DNA from 2 places in the Bordetella pertussis 18323 genome. Region 2 is predicted to be linked to the other one. Evidence: predicted binding sites of a transcription regulator. Region 2 holds the regulator's gene; the other holds the start of a gene.
What was found. Region 2 encodes HrcA, which represses chaperone genes, less so after heat shock. Its sites were predicted from a motif close to TTAGCACTCNNNNNNNNNGAGTGCTAA; they were not measured.

Region 1: rpoH (RNA polymerase sigma factor RpoH) is a predicted target of HrcA. The motif match lies at 4,744-4,770, and genes of this name have one in related genera.

Annotation. Positions count from the first base shown of each region.
Region 1 covers NC_018518.1:3,838,040-3,845,400, reverse strand. Annotated here, with positions in the region: gene BN118_RS18250 (glutamate synthase-related protein) at 1-674, opposite strand, end outside; gene BN118_RS18245 (hypothetical protein) at 1,019-1,783, opposite strand; gene BN118_RS18240 (S-(hydroxymethyl)glutathione dehydrogenase/class III alcohol dehydrogenase) at 1,967-3,073, shown strand; gene fghA (S-formylglutathione hydrolase) at 3,075-3,923, shown strand; gene BN118_RS18230 (hypothetical protein) at 4,034-4,672, shown strand; gene rpoH (RNA polymerase sigma factor RpoH) at 4,780-5,703, shown strand; gene BN118_RS18220 (phosphodiesterase) at 6,097-6,909, opposite strand; gene BN118_RS18215 (cation:proton antiporter) at 7,087-7,361, shown strand, end outside.
Region 2 covers NC_018518.1:1,658,761-1,666,121, reverse strand. Annotated here, with positions in the region: gene dnaK (molecular chaperone DnaK) at 1-555, opposite strand, end outside; gene BN118_RS07880 (thioredoxin family protein) at 646-1,026, opposite strand; gene grpE (nucleotide exchange factor GrpE) at 1,034-1,588, opposite strand; gene BN118_RS07870 (hypothetical protein) at 1,730-1,972, opposite strand; gene hemH (ferrochelatase) at 2,054-3,142, opposite strand; gene hrcA (heat-inducible transcriptional repressor HrcA) at 3,200-4,204, opposite strand; gene BN118_RS07855 (NAD kinase) at 4,319-5,218, shown strand; gene recN (DNA repair protein RecN) at 5,234-6,895, shown strand; gene fur (ferric iron uptake transcriptional regulator) at 6,970-7,361, opposite strand, start outside.

The DNA.
Region 1 (7,361 bases), 1.9 Mb from region 2:
TTGTAGACCACGGTGCGCACCGAGGCCGAGGGCACGAAGTATTCCTTGCTGTGCGCCAGGCGCATGTTCTGGATGGCGTGGCTGGCGGTCTTGCGGATCACGTACAGCTTGCGTTCCAGCGCGTCGGGCACCATCACGTCGGCGCCGCGGCCGATGAACAGCTGGCGGATGACCGGTTCGAGGCCGCGCACCGCGGGCGACATCGGCATTTCGACGTCCACCGGCACGTCGCGCCAGCCCAGCACGATCTGGCCTTCGGCGCGGACCGAGCGCTCCAGCTCCTGTTCACAGGCCAGGCGCGAGGCGGTTTCCTTGGGCAGGAACACCATTGCCACGCCGTATTCGCCCGGCGGCGGCAGGACGATGCCTTGCTGGGCCAGTTCGTCGCGGTACAGCGCGTCGGGAATCTGGATCAGGATGCCGGCGCCGTCGCCCATCAGCTTGTCGGCGCCCACGGCGCCGCGGTGATCCAGGTTTTCCAGGATCTTCAGGCCTTGCTGGATGATGGAGTGGCTCTTGCGGCCCTTGATATGGGCCACGAAGCCGACGCCACAGGCGTCGTGCTCGTTGTGCGGGTGATACAGGCCCTGGGGGGCGGGCAGGCCGATACGGCTTGCGTCGATGGGGGTCGCCGCGACCGGGCGACAGGAATCGGAAGACTTGGTATAGGGCATAACGCGCTCCGTAGTTGCCTGCGTCGAGAATGTTGCAGTGCAAAGGGACAATACTGCGCAGGATGTGCGCATGCAAGCCAAAAATATGGGGTATGACCCTAATTTAATCCATTGTTTCTCATAGATGAAATTATTGGGGACATATAATTGCAATGGCCGATCGCGGCGCCGGCCGGCCCGGATGCCCAGGAAAGCACGGCCTTGCCTCCCGCTTGAGGCCGTTCAGTCTTTATGTGTCCCCTATTGTTTCTGCGCCACGGAGCCGGCCCGGCGGGCGCAGCAAAATGCCCACGCGGCACAGGGGCCGGGTGGGCAGCATGCAACGCCCCGACCGGGGCGGCGCTTCAGTTCGAGGTATTCGGCGTGGTCGGTGTGTGGACCGTACCGGGGGTATCGGGGGTGTCGGCCGCGGCCGGCGCGGGCTTCTTGCGAGGCCGGCCGCGCTGGCCGGGGGCCACGCGGCGGCTGGCGGTGTGGGCCAGGCTGGCGATGAATGCCGGGCTGCCCAGCGCCCATTGGCCCGATACCGCCTGCTCGATGCGTTGCGTCTGTTCGCGCGACAGGCCGTCGTGCAGCAGGCGGCGGTAATTGGCCTGGCGGTCGAACGGCGTATTGCCGCAGGCCCAGTAATCGGCGTGATCCGATTGCCATTGCGCCGGGGGCGCGCCGGTGTTGCCGGTGTGGCTGCCGGCCGACGACCAGGGCCAGCCGTCCGGCTCCGTGGCGGCGCCGCTGCGCACCGGGTAGGTTTCCAGCCAGACTTGCGATGGCAGCACCCAGGCGCCCGGCTCGAGCAGCGCGGAGCGGTAGCGGCCGGCAAACACCCGGCCGCCGCGCAGGCGCGCGGCCAGATTGCGGCCCAGCGTCTGCATCAGGCGCGGCAGGCCTTCCTCGTCGGCCGGCGTGGCCAGCAGCAGGATCCGGTCATTGGCCAGCACCCATGCGTGCACGCCGACCCGATGGCGCTGGGCCGACTCGCCCAGCCAGCTTCCCAGCTGGTTGAGGATGTCTTGCGGCGCCGGCTGCGAGGGCGGCACCAGCGGCTGGACGAAATTGGCCTGCACCAATTGGGGCAGCCCGGGGGCGTACAAGCGGGGCAGACGGGCCATAAGCTGGGGGCTTCGCGCTAACGGGTTGGATGGAGTGCCACGGTTATATAAATAGTGCCGCTATTGCCTTCGGTCAAGCCTGTATGGGAAGCCAGTGGACAGATCAGGCTAGATTCACGCAGGTTAACATCCGAAGTCAAGGATCAATACCCGCAGGTTTCCCTAGGACATCAGGAGCAATATATGAAGACGAAAGCCGCTATCGCCTGGAAAGCTGGTGCCCCGTTGACGGTCGAAGACGTCGACCTCGAGGGCCCCAAGGCCGGAGAGGTCCTGGTGGAGATAAAGGCCACCGGCATCTGTCACACCGATTATTACACTTTGTCAGGTGCTGATCCGGAGGGAATTTTCCCGGCGATCCTGGGCCACGAGGGCGCGGGCGTGGTCATGGACGTGGGGCCGGGCGTGACCACGCTGAAAAAAGGCGACCATGTCATTCCGCTCTACACGCCCGAGTGCCGCCAGTGCAAATTCTGCCTGTCGCGCAAGACCAACCTGTGCCAGGCCATCCGCACCACCCAGGGCAAGGGCCTGATGCCGGACGGCACCTCGCGCTTCTCGATCGACGGCAAGCCCCTGTTCCATTACATGGGCACGTCCACCTTCGCCAACCACATCGTGGTGCCCGAGATCGCGCTGGCCAAGGTGCGCCCCGACGCTCCGTTCGACAAGATCTGCTATATCGGCTGCGGCGTCACCACCGGTATCGGCGCCGTGGTGTTCACCGCAAAGGTGGAGGCCGGCGCCAATGTGGTGGTGTTCGGGCTGGGCGGCATCGGCCTGAACGTCATCCAGGGCGCGAAGATGGTGGGCGCCGACAAGATCATCGGCGTGGACCTCAATCCGGCGCGCGAAGCCATGGCGCGCAAGTTCGGCATGACCCATTTCGTCAACCCGAGCGAAGTCGAGAACGTGGTCGACCACATCATCCAGATGACCGACGGCGGCGCGGACTATTCGTTCGAGTGCATCGGCAACACCAAGGTCATGCGCCAGGCGCTGGAGTGCTGCCACAAGGGCTGGGGCCAGTCCGTCATCATCGGCGTGGCCGAGGCCGGGGCGGAAATCAGCACCCGTCCGTTCCAGCTGGTGACCGGCCGCGAGTGGAAAGGCTCGGCGTTCGGCGGCGCGCGCGGCCGCACCGACGTGCCCAAGATCGTCGACTGGTACATGGAAGGCAAGATCAACATCGATGACCTGATCACGCACACCCTGCCCCTGGACCGCATCAACGAAGGCTTCGACCTGATGAAGCGCGGCGAGTCCATCCGCTCCGTCGTGGTGTACTGACATGGCGGTCCTGGAACTCGTATCGCAGCATCGCTGCTTCGATGGCTGGCAACGCTACTATCGCCATGCCTCGAAGGAGATCGGCCTGCCCATGCGCTTTTCGGTCTTCGTGCCGCCCCAGGCCGCGCACGGCCCGGTGCCGGTGCTGTTCTACCTGGCCGGGCTGACCTGCACCGAGGAAACCTTCATGATCAAGGCCGGCGCGCAGCGCCTGGCCGCCCAGCACGGCGTGATGCTGGTGGCGCCGGACACCAGCCCGCGCGGCGCCGGCCTCCCCGGCGAGGACGAGCACTGGGACTTCGGCGTCGGCGCGGGGTTCTACCTCGATGCCACCGCCGAGCCGTGGCGCAGCCACTACCGGATGTACAGCTACGTGGTCGACGAGCTGCATGGCATCGTCACCGGCGAGCTGCCGGGCGACGCGGGACGGGTGGGCATCTTCGGCCACTCCATGGGCGGCCATGGCGCCCTGGTGCTGGCCCTGCGCAATCCGGACAAGTTCCGCTCGGTCTCGGCCTTCGCGCCGGTCGTCGCGCCTGCCCAGGTGCCGTGGGGCCACAAGGCCTTCGAACGCTACCTGGGCCCCGACCGCCAGGCCTGGGAGGCCTATGACGCCAGCGCATTGATGCGCACGCTGCGCCAGCCCTATCCGGAAGGCATCCTGGTCGACCAGGGCCTGGCCGATGGTTTCCTGGTCGAGCAGCTGCGTCCCGAGCTGTTCGAAGCGGCGTGCCGCCACGCCGGCCAGCCGCTGACGCTGCGCCGGCACGAGGGCTACGACCACGGCTATTACTTCATTTCGACCTTCATCGAGGATCACATCCGGTTTCACGTCGAGCGGCTGGGGTAACAGGCCGGGCCCGGGCCGCTTTATATACTGGGCGGCCCGGATGCCCGCGCAAGGACCCCAGTGATCGACGCTCTTGCTCCTTTGCCTGGATCGGCCTGGCGGCGCTGATCGTGCTGCTGCCGGGCCTGGCCATGTTGTTCGGACGCGGCGGCCCGCGCGACGAGGCCGGCCGCCGCGTGTTCCGGCTGCGGCCGGTGCGCCGGCTGTTCGGCCTGCTGCTGCTGGCCCTGGCCGGCGTTTCGGGCCTGCTGGCCCTGTCGCTGGTGCAGTTTGTCCGCCTGACCGACGACAAGCCGGTGGCCAAGGTCATGGTGCGCCAGCAGGGCGATGGCCAGTTCCAGCTGGCCACGCGCACCCCCGACCAGCGGATGCGCGACTACACCCTGTACGGCGACCAATGGCAGATCGATGCCAAGGTGGTGCGCTGGCGGCTGCCGGCGCTGCTGGCGGGCGTCCCGCCGCTGTACCGGCTGGAGCGCCTGTCGGGGCGCTACCAGGACACGGCGCGCGAACGCTCGGCGCCCCGCTCGGTGCATGCCCTGGACGACTGGCCGGCGCCGGACCTGGCCCAGGTCAAGCGGCTGGTGCCCAACTGGCTGCCGTTCGTGGATGTCCAGTTTGGCAGCGCAGCATATATGCCCATGTTCGACGGCGCGCGCTACCAGGTGTACCTGGACCCGCGCGGCGCGCTGTTCATCCGGCCGGCGGACGCGGCCACGGCCGAGCGCCTGAAGCAATTGGGCTGGTAAATAAGGGACGCATAGAAAAATATCCTGCGTACTGGGAAATTCCGGAACTTTGGCGCGGCGCAGCAGTCGTATTAGCACTCGATTGCGTGGAGTGCTAACATCGTTCCATGCCTGTAGACAACCTTCCCCTGGAGGCCGCAAACATGACTCAACCCAGTAGTTCGTTGGCCCTTTCCGGCAACGCCCTGGCGTTGGCGGTGGCCAACCCGGGTGCGCTTGGCACCATCGATGCCTACATTTCCGCCGTCAACCGCCTGCCCATCCTGACCGCCGAACAGGAAGGCCAGCTCGCGCGCCGCCTGCGCGACGAAGGCGACCTCGAGGCCGCGCGCGAACTGGTCGTGTCGCACCTGCGTCTGGTGGTGTCGGTGGCGCGCCAGTACCTGGGTTACGGCCTGCCGCACGCCGACCTGATCCAGGAAGGCAATGTCGGCCTGATGAAGGCCGTCAAGCGCTTCGACCCCGAGCGCGGGGTGCGGCTGGTGTCGTTCGCCGTGCACTGGATCAAGGCCGAAATCCACGAATTCATCATCCGCAACTGGCGGCTGGTCAAGGTGGCCACCACCAAGGCGCAGCGCAAGCTGTTCTTCAACCTGCGCAGCATGCGCCCCGACGGCCAGACGCTGGATCCCGAGCAGGTCGACCACATCGCGCGCGAGCTCAATGTGCGCCGCGAGGACGTCAGCGAGATGGAAGTGCGCCTGTCCGGGCGCGACCTGTCGCTGGAAAGCCAGGACGACGATGACGACAGTTTCGCGCCGATCGCCTATCTGTCCGATGAGGGCCGGCAAGAGCCGAGCCGCGTGCTGGACCGCATGGCGCACGACGACCTGCAGGGCGCCGGCCTGGGCCGGGCGCTCGAAGCGCTGGACGCGCGTTCGCGCCGCATCATCGAGGCCCGCTGGCTGCAGGACGACGGCGGCCTGACCCTGCACGAACTGGCCCAGGAGTTCGGCGTATCGGCCGAACGGGTGCGCCAGATCGAAGCAGCGGCGCTGAAGAAAATGCGCGGTGCGCTGACCCCCGCCTGACGCCGTACGCGGCGCCCGCGCATGCAAGACAGACCGCTACGGCGGTCTGTTTTTTTGGGGGCCTTTGCGGCAGGGTGTGCCTGTCCCCGCTGGGACAGGCACACCCTCCTACGCCATGACATGCGGGCCTCGACGGGGAACCCCGCATTTTTGATACGTTCAGATACAAAATACTTGTCCGCCACCCTGGCACGCTGGAAACTAAATCGCGGCTCGTGCGCCTAAACATACGTAGACCGCGAACTTGGCCATGCCAACGGTTGCAGTCTTGTCATCCGTCTCGGCTTCTCCTCTTTCCCCTCCCCTATGAGACGGATGCTTGCGGGGCACCTAGCATATCGGTGCCCCATTTTTTTGCCTGCTCGTTGCGCAAGCCGCCCGCGGCGGCCCGGTTCAACCGGCGTTCTGGCGCAGCAAGGCGCGCCACCGGTCGCCGTCCAGGCGCCGCACGCCGGTCGCCAGCGATCCATCCGCATACAACTTCAGCCAGCGATAGCCCGGCGCGGCGTCGTCCACGCAATGCTTGCCGTCGCGCACGACGAACTGGAAACAGGTCGACGGCGTGGCCAGCATGCGCAGGTTGTGGCGGCGGCAGTCGAATTCCTGGTGCACGTGCCCCCACAGCAGCACGCGCGCCTGCGGCAGGCGCTGCAGGCGCTGGAAGAGCAGTTGCGCGTTGTCCAGCATCATGGTGTCGTGCCAGTCGGGGTCGCCTTGCACCGGGTTGTGGTGCACGGCCACCAGCAGCGGGCGGTCGCCGGCGAGGCGGGCGGCGCGGCTGAGCAAGTCGAGCTGATCGTCTGCGAGATGCCCGCCGTTGGAGCCGGGCACCGTCGAATCCAGCAGCACGATGCGCCAGGCGCCCAGGTCGAGCACCGGGTCGCTCCACGCGCCCAGTTCCGCCCGCAGCGTGGCAGGCGCGTCATGGTTGCCGGGCAGGCAGCGCACCGGCAAGCCGGTCTGCGCCAGCAGGGCGTGCAGGCGCTGGTACGAGGCCGGCGAACCGTCCTGCGACAGGTCGCCGGTGAGCAGCAGCGCGTCGGGGTTCAAGCCATCCTCGCCGACTTGCCGCAGCACGGCCTGCAGGCTGGCTTCGGTATCCACGCCCAGCATCGCCGTATGCGGTTCGTCGAACAGGTGCATGTCGGTCAATTGCACCAGCACGGCGGGCGCGTCGGCGCGAACGGGGGCGGCGGAATCGGACAAGATGGCTCCAGGGCAAACGGGGTTTTCACCATACCGAAATTTCCCGGCACAGGCCGGGCGCGCCATGCCGGCCGCGTAACCAAGTGTGCGCCCGGCCGCCGGCCAGCGTCGGTTTTCCGGAAAAAAACGCTATTCTTGTTGCTCTTTATAAGGCAGCCAGGACAAGAAGTCACGCCCATGGATATCGGTTTTCTCGTGTTTGGACTGGCTGGGCTGCTGACGCTGGTCTGTTTCATGCCGCCGCTTGCCGGCCGCCTCAAGCTGCCCTATTCGGTGCTGCTGGCGCTGGTCGGCTGCCTGCTGGGCATCGGCGTGCATTTGCACGGCTGGGCCCCGCCCGTGCTGGGCGACCTGCTCGACACCATCGAGCATTTCGAGATTTCATCCGAAACCTTCCTGATGGTGTTCCTGCCGGTGCTGCTGTTCGAGACCGCGTTGTCGATGAACGTGCG
Region 2 (7,361 bases):
CTCGGTCTTGTCCAGGCCGAAGGCCAGCGCGGCCGCGGTCGGCTCGTTGATGATGCGCTTGACTTCCAGGCCGGCGATGCGGCCGGCGTCCTTGGTGGCCTGGCGCTGGCTGTCGTTGAAGTACGCCGGCACCGTGATCACGGCCTCGGTGACTTCCTCGCCCAGGTAGTCCTCGGCGGTCTTCTTCATCTTGCGCAGCACTTCGGCCGACACCTGGGGCGGCGCCAGCTTCTTGCCGCGCACTTCGACCCACGCGTCGCCGTTGTCGGCCTTGACGATCGAGTACGGCATCAGGTCGATGTCCTTCTGGACCGCCTTCTCGTCGAACTTGCGGCCGATCAGGCGCTTGACCGCGTACAGGGTGTTCTTGGGGTTGGTGACCGCCTGGCGCTTGGCCGGCGCGCCGACCAGCGTCTCGCCATCGTCCATGTAGGCGACGATGGAGGGGGTGGTACGGGCGCCTTCGGCGTTCTCGATGATCTTGACCTGACCGCCGTCCAGGACAGCCACGCAGCTGTTGGTCGTACCCAGGTCGATGCCAATGATTTTGCTCATGGTGGGAAATACCTTGCTATGAATTGAATACGGTAGGAATCAGGGTTTGAAACTCAGTCCCCCAGTAACTGGAGTTGGCCACAGGGTTTTTCAAGTCCCGTCCCGCAACCGCTGCATCGCGGCGCTGAACTGGGGCAATCCGGGCCAGCCGGTCACCCGGCCCAGCCGCTTGCCACTGCGGTACAGCACGAAAGTCGGCACGCCATGCAGCGAGAACCGCCGCCCCAGCGCCTCGTCGGCGTAGACGTCGGCCTCGAACCAGCTCAGCTCCAGCGCCAGGAGCGCCTGCCGCTGGAGCAAGGCGGTCTGCTTGAAAATGCCACAGTTGTAACAATCCTGGCCCCACAGGAACACGCAGCGCAGGTCGTCGCCCGGCGCGCGCACCACTTGCTCGTCGAAGCTGGCGCTGTCGACGCGGCGCATGCCGAAGACCTGGAAGACCTCGGCGGGATCGAATGGGGCGGCGGCCATGCCTGCTTCAGCCCTGGCCGGCGGACACCACGACCAGCGCCGGACGCAGCGTGCGGTCGGCGATGACGTAGCCCTTCTGCAGCAGTTGCAGCACGGTATTGGCGGGCTGGTCGGCCGGCACCGAGGAAATCGCCTGGTGCAGGTGCGGGTCGAACTTGTCGCCCTGGGCCGGCGCGATTTCCTTGAGCAGATTGCGCTCGAAGGCGGCGGTCAGCTGCTTGAGCGTGACTTCCACGCCTTCGCGCCAGGCCTGCGCCGCCTGGTCGGGCTGGGCCAGGGCGGCCTCGAGGCTGTCCTTGACCGGAACCAGGCTCTCGGCGAACGATTCGATGCCGAACTTGCGGGCCTTGGCGACGTCTTCCTGGGCGCGGCGGCGCACATTCTCGGCTTCGGCCGCGGCGCGCAGCACCTGCTCCTGCTGAGCCTTGACGGTGGCCTGGGCTGCCTCGAGCTCGGCGCGCAGGGCCGCCAGCTCGGCCGACAAATCGTCCTCGAGACCGGGCGTCGCGGCGTTTTCGCCGCTTTCAGGGGTCGAATCGACCGGCTCTTGGGGTGCCGTCATGGGAGTCCTCCAGAATATAAATTGGCTTCAAGCGCCAACGATGGGGGCGAATGCCCCCATTTCAAGTCCGGTTTTCCAGGAAAAAAAGCCCGGCTCCCATGACGCCGCCGGACGGCGCGTCGCCGCCCGGATGTTGCGGCCCTATTTTTTCCCGGGCTGGGCCGGCGCGGGCGGGTCGCTGGCGGGGAAGGTGTCCTCCAGCGCCTCGTCGACCTTGTCGTCGGGCTCGTCCCGCTCGTCCTCGGACGTGATGGCGATCGGGTCGCTGGCGGGGAAGGTCTCCAGCAGCGCCTCGTCGAGTTCGCGCTCGAGCTGGTCTTCTTCCAGGTTGGCATGCCCGGGCGGACCCGAGGTGCCGATGGTGGGCTTGCGAGGAGGATTCATGGCCGTCTCCCTGAAAATGCTGCACATTCGCGGAATGGACCGGCGCGCTCGCGCCCGCCGCTTCAACCACAGTGTACGCGTTCAGGGATTGCCGGTCGGCCAGCCCCGCAACTGGCGTTCGACCAGGTCGGTCAGGCCTTCGATCCAGGGCGGGCAGTCATTCAGCGCCGGGATGTAGCGGAACTGCCTGCCGCCGGCCGCCACGAAGGCGTCGCGGCATTCCTGGCTGATTTCCTCGAGCGTTTCCAGGCAGTCGGCCACGAACCCCGGACACACCACGTCGACCTCGGTCACGCCCTGCCGGGCCAGTTCCGCCAGGGTGGGCTCGGTATAGGGTTCGAGCCAGCGCGCCGAGCCGAACCGGCTCTGGAATGTCACCTCGACCTCGTCCTCGCGCAGGCCCAGGCGCTCGCGCAGCAGGCGCGCGGTATCGAGGCAATCGCGGTAGTAGGGGTCGCCCAGTTCGATCGAATAGCGCGGCAGCCCATGAAAGCTCATGACCAGCTTCTGGGGCCGGCCGTGGGCCTGCCAGAATTCGGCGATGCGTCCGGCCTGCGCCTCGACGTAGGCCGGGTCGTTGTGGAAGCGCTTGACGAAGCGCAGCGCCGGCTGGTCGCGCAGGCGCCCCGCGTGGCGCGTCACGGCATCGACCACCGTGGCCGTGGTGCTGGCCGCGTATTGCGGGTACAGCGGCACGGCCAGGATGTGATCGCAGCCGCGCTCGCGCAAGGCCGTGATCGCCGCCGGGATCGACGGCTTGCCATAGCGCATGGCCAGCTCCACCTCGGCATGCACTCCGCGCGCGGCCAGGCCCTGGCGCACCCCTGCGGCCTGCCTCTGGCTGTAGACCAGCAGGGGCGAGCCCTCCTCCATCCAGATGCCGGCATAGCGCGGCGCCAGCTTCTTGGGCCGCATGGTCAATACCAGCCCGTGCAGGATGGGCATCCACAGATAGCGCGGAATCTCGATCACGCGCGGGTCGGACAGGAATTCGCCCAGGTACCGCCGTATCGCGCCGCGCGTGGGCTCATCGGGGGTGCCCAGGTTGACCAGCAGCACGCCGACGCGCCCCGGTCCGCATGGCGGCGGGTTTTCGTCGAAAGGGTCCTGCGCGGGGGTTTCGGGCAGATAGCGTTCGGGCCAAAGGTACTTGAACAGGCGAAGAAACACGAAGACACCTCTCAAGGCGCCGCCCCGCGCGCAGGCGGTATCCGGCCCGAAATGGGATTATTGGTTGTGGCTCAAGGCGTTGGACAGCAAGCGCGCAGTGATGTCGACAATGGGGATGACCCGCTCGTACGCCATCCGGGTAGGGCCGATGACCCCCAGCGTGCCGATGACCTTGCCATCCACGCCATACGGCGCCGTGATGACCGACACTTCTTCCATCGGCACCAGCTGCGAATCGCCGCCGATGTAGATCTGCACCCCTTGCGCGCGGCTGGAGACGTCCAGCAACTGCAGCAGATCGGTTTTCTTTTCGAACAACGAGAACATCTTGCGCAGCCGGTCCATGTCGGAAGCGATGTCGGTCACGTCCAGCAGCTTGCGCTCGCCGGAGATCACCACCGCCTCGCCGTCGTCGGCCGCCTCGGCGCCGGCCTCGACCGCCGCCTGCATCAGGCGCGAGATATCGTCGCGCAGTTGCGCCAGTTCGGTCGACAGCGTGCGGCGCACGGCATCGAACGACTTGCCGGAGAAGTGCACGTTGAAGAAATTGCCCGCCTCCAGCAGCTCGGCTTCGGTGTAGTCGCGCTGCGCCGACAGGATGCGGTTCTGCACATCGCCCTCGGGGGTCACGATGATCAGCAGCACCCGCTTGTCGGACAGGCGGATGAACTCGATCTGGCGGAAAATCTGGGTCCGCTTGGGCGTGAGCACCACGCCGGCGAACTGGGTGAGGTTGGACAGCAGCGCCGCCGCCGCGTTGACCGCCCGGCTGGGCTCGGACACGGGCAGCAGCTCGCCGATATGGGCGGGCTCGAACTGGTAGGCGCGCACCGCCAGCAGCGAATCGACGAACATGCGATACCCGCGCGGCGTGGGCACCCTTCCAGCCGAGGTGTGGGGGCTGTGGATCAGCCCCAGCTCTTCCAGGTCGGCCATGACATTGCGTATCGTGGCCGGCGACAGATCGAACACTTTGGAAAGCGTGCGTGAGCCGACCGGTTGCCCGTCGGCGATGTAGCGTTCGATCAACGCCTTGAGCAATGCGCGTGCGCGGTCATCCATGAGCGTATTTTAGGGAAACTTTCAACAAAGGGGCGTTTTTTGTCCAGCACGGCAATATGCGGCCCCATATAATCGCAAAATCGGCATCTCAAAACACACTTTACGCGGCTCGCCATGTACTTTCCCATTGTCGCCCTGATCGGCAGATACCAGGACACCGGCCTGGACGCACCGCTGACCGCGCTGGCGCAAATGCTGACGCAGGCCGGCCGCCGCGTGCTGGTCGAGGCCGAGACGGCGCGCAACGCCGGCGTCAGCGGCTATCCCGTGGCCGACTGGGATGAAATCGGCCGCACCGCCACGCTGGCGGTCGTGATGGGCGGCGACGGCACCGTGCTGGGCGCGGCGCGCCACCTCGCGCCGTACGGCGTGCCGCTGATCGGCATCAACCACGGGCGGCTGGGCTTCATCACCGACATTCCGCTGCAGGATGCCCACGACGCGCTGGGCCGCGTGCTGGAAGGCAACTACCAGGCCGAGGACCGCATGCTGCTGCAAGGCGGCGTCTGGCGCGGCGAGCAGCAGATGTACTCGGCCTCGGCCGTCAACGACGTGGTGCTCAACCGCGCCGGCCGCGGCGGCATGATCGAAGTGCGGGTCGAACTCGACGGCGCCTTCATGTACACGCAGCGCGCCGACGGCCTGATCATCGCCACGCCCACCGGCTCCACCGCCTACTCGCTGTCGGCCAACGGCCCCATCCTGCATCCCGGCATGAATGCCATGGTGCTGGTGCCGGTCGCGCCCCAGACCCTCTCCAACCGCCCGATCGTCATTCCCGACAGCGGCGTGCTCAACATGACGCTGACGGCCATGGGGCGGGTGGAAATCGGCGCCAGCGTGCATTTCGACATGCAGACCTGGTCCGACCTGCAGCCGGGCGACCGCATCACGGTGCAGCGCGCCCCGCATATCATCCGCTTCGTGCACCCCGAAGGCTACAGCTTCTTCTCCACCCTGCGCCGCAAGTTGCACTGGAACCTGATGCCGCAGGCCACCGACAACCTTGAGTAGCCCGTCGCGTCCGCCATGTTGCGAACCCTCCATATCCGCGATTTCGTCATCGTCGAACAGACCGAGCTCCACTTCGGCGACGGCTTTACCGTCTTTTCCGGCGAAACCGGCGCCGGCAAGTCGATCCTGATCGATGCGCTGGCCCTGACGCTGGGCGAGCGCGGCGACGCCTCGATGCTGCGCGAAGGCGCGGCGCGCGCCGATATCACCGCCGTCTTCGACGCCCCGCCCGCCCTGCGCGACTGGCTGGCCGAACGCGAACTCGACAGCGGCGACGAACTGGCGCTGCGCCGCGTCATCGACAGCCAGGGCCGCAGCCGCGCCTACATCAACGGCATGCCGGCCACGATCGCCCAATTGCGCGAGCTCGGCGACGGACTGGTCGACATCCACGGCCAGCACGCCCACCAAAGCCTGATGCGCCCCGAGGCCCAGCGCGACCTGCTCGACGCCCACGGCGGGCACGCCGAACTGCGCCAGACGGTGGCGCAGGCCTGGAAGCAATGGCGCGCGCTGGCCCGCCAGCTCGATACCGCCGAGCAGGACGCCGAGGCGCTGGCCGCCGAACGCGACCGCCTGCAATGGCAGTCGGACGAACTGGACCGCCTGGGGCTGGGTCCGGACGAATGGGATGCGCTGCAAACCGAGCACACCCGGCTGTCGCACGCCCAGTCGCTGCTGGACGGGGCCTCGCGCATCCTCGAGGCGCTGGACGGCGAGCACGACTCGGCCCAGCACCGCCTCAATGGCGCCGCCCACCAATTGCAGCAGATGCTGCGCCACGACCCCGCCCTGCAAGGCATCGGCGACGAACTCGAATCGGCCCGCATCGCGATCACCGAAGCCGTCTCCGACCTGAACAACTACGTCAGCCGGGTCGAACTGGACCCGCAGCGCCTGGCCGATGTCGAAGCCCGGCTGAGCGCCGTGTTCGAGACCGCCCGCAAGTTCAAGTGCGAACCGCACGACCTGCCCGCGCTGCGCGACTCCCTGCACGGCAAGCTGGCCGAAATGCAGGCCGCCAGCGACGTGCAGGCGCTACGCGCGCAGGCCGAGGCGGCGCAGGCCCGATACGAAGCCGCGGCGGCGCGCCTGTCGGCCGCGCGGCGCAAGATCGCCAAGGATCTCGGCAAGCAGGTCACCCAGGCCATGCAGACCCTGTCCATGCAGGGCGGGCGTTTCGAGGCGGCCCTGACCGGCGGCGCGCCGTCGGCGCATGGCAGCGAGCAGGTGGAGTTCCTGGTCGCGGGCCACGCGGGCAGCACGCCGCGGCCATTGGCCAAGGTGGCCTCGGGGGGCGAACTGTCGCGTATTTCGCTGGCGCTGTCGGTGATCGCCAGCCGCGCCGCGCGCGTGCCCACCCTGATCTTCGACGAGGTCGACAGCGGCGTGGGCGGCGCGGTGGCGGAAGCGGTCGGCAAGCTGCTGCGCGAACTGGGCCAGCGCCACCAGGTGCTGTGCGTGACGCACCTGCCGCAAGTGGCGGCCTGCGCCCATGCGCAGTATCGCGTCAGCAAGGTCGAAAGCGGCGGTTCCACGCGCTCGCGCATCGCCGAGCTGGATGCCGAGGCGCGGGTCGAGGAAGTCGCGCGCATGCTGGGCGGCATCAAGATCACGGCCACCACCCGCGACCACGCACGCGAAATGCTGGGCGGCCATACCGCGCCGGCGGCCTGAGCGCGCCTGCTACCAAACCGCAAAAAAAAACCTCCAGGCTTGCGCCTGGAGGCAGGGTTGGTAGAGCCGGAGGATCAGCGGCCCTTCTGACAGTTTCCGCAAATGCCGTACAACACCATGGCATGGCTTTCGAGCACAAAGCCGTTGTCCTTCGCCACCTTGTATTGACGCTTCTCAATATCGGGATCCGAAAACTCGAATACCGTACCGCAATTGGTGCAGATGAGGTGATCGTGGTGATCGCCATCATTCAGCTCGAACACCGCCTTGCCGGTATCGAACTGGCTACGCGTGAGGATGCCCGCCTGCTCGAACTGCGTCAGCACGCGATATACCGTCGCCAGCCCGATTTCCACATTCTCGGCGATCAGCGCGCGATAGACATCTTCCGCGCTGAGGTGGCGGAGGTCGGATTTACGAAAAATGTCAAGGATCTTCAGGCGGGGAAACGTCGCCTTCAGGCCCA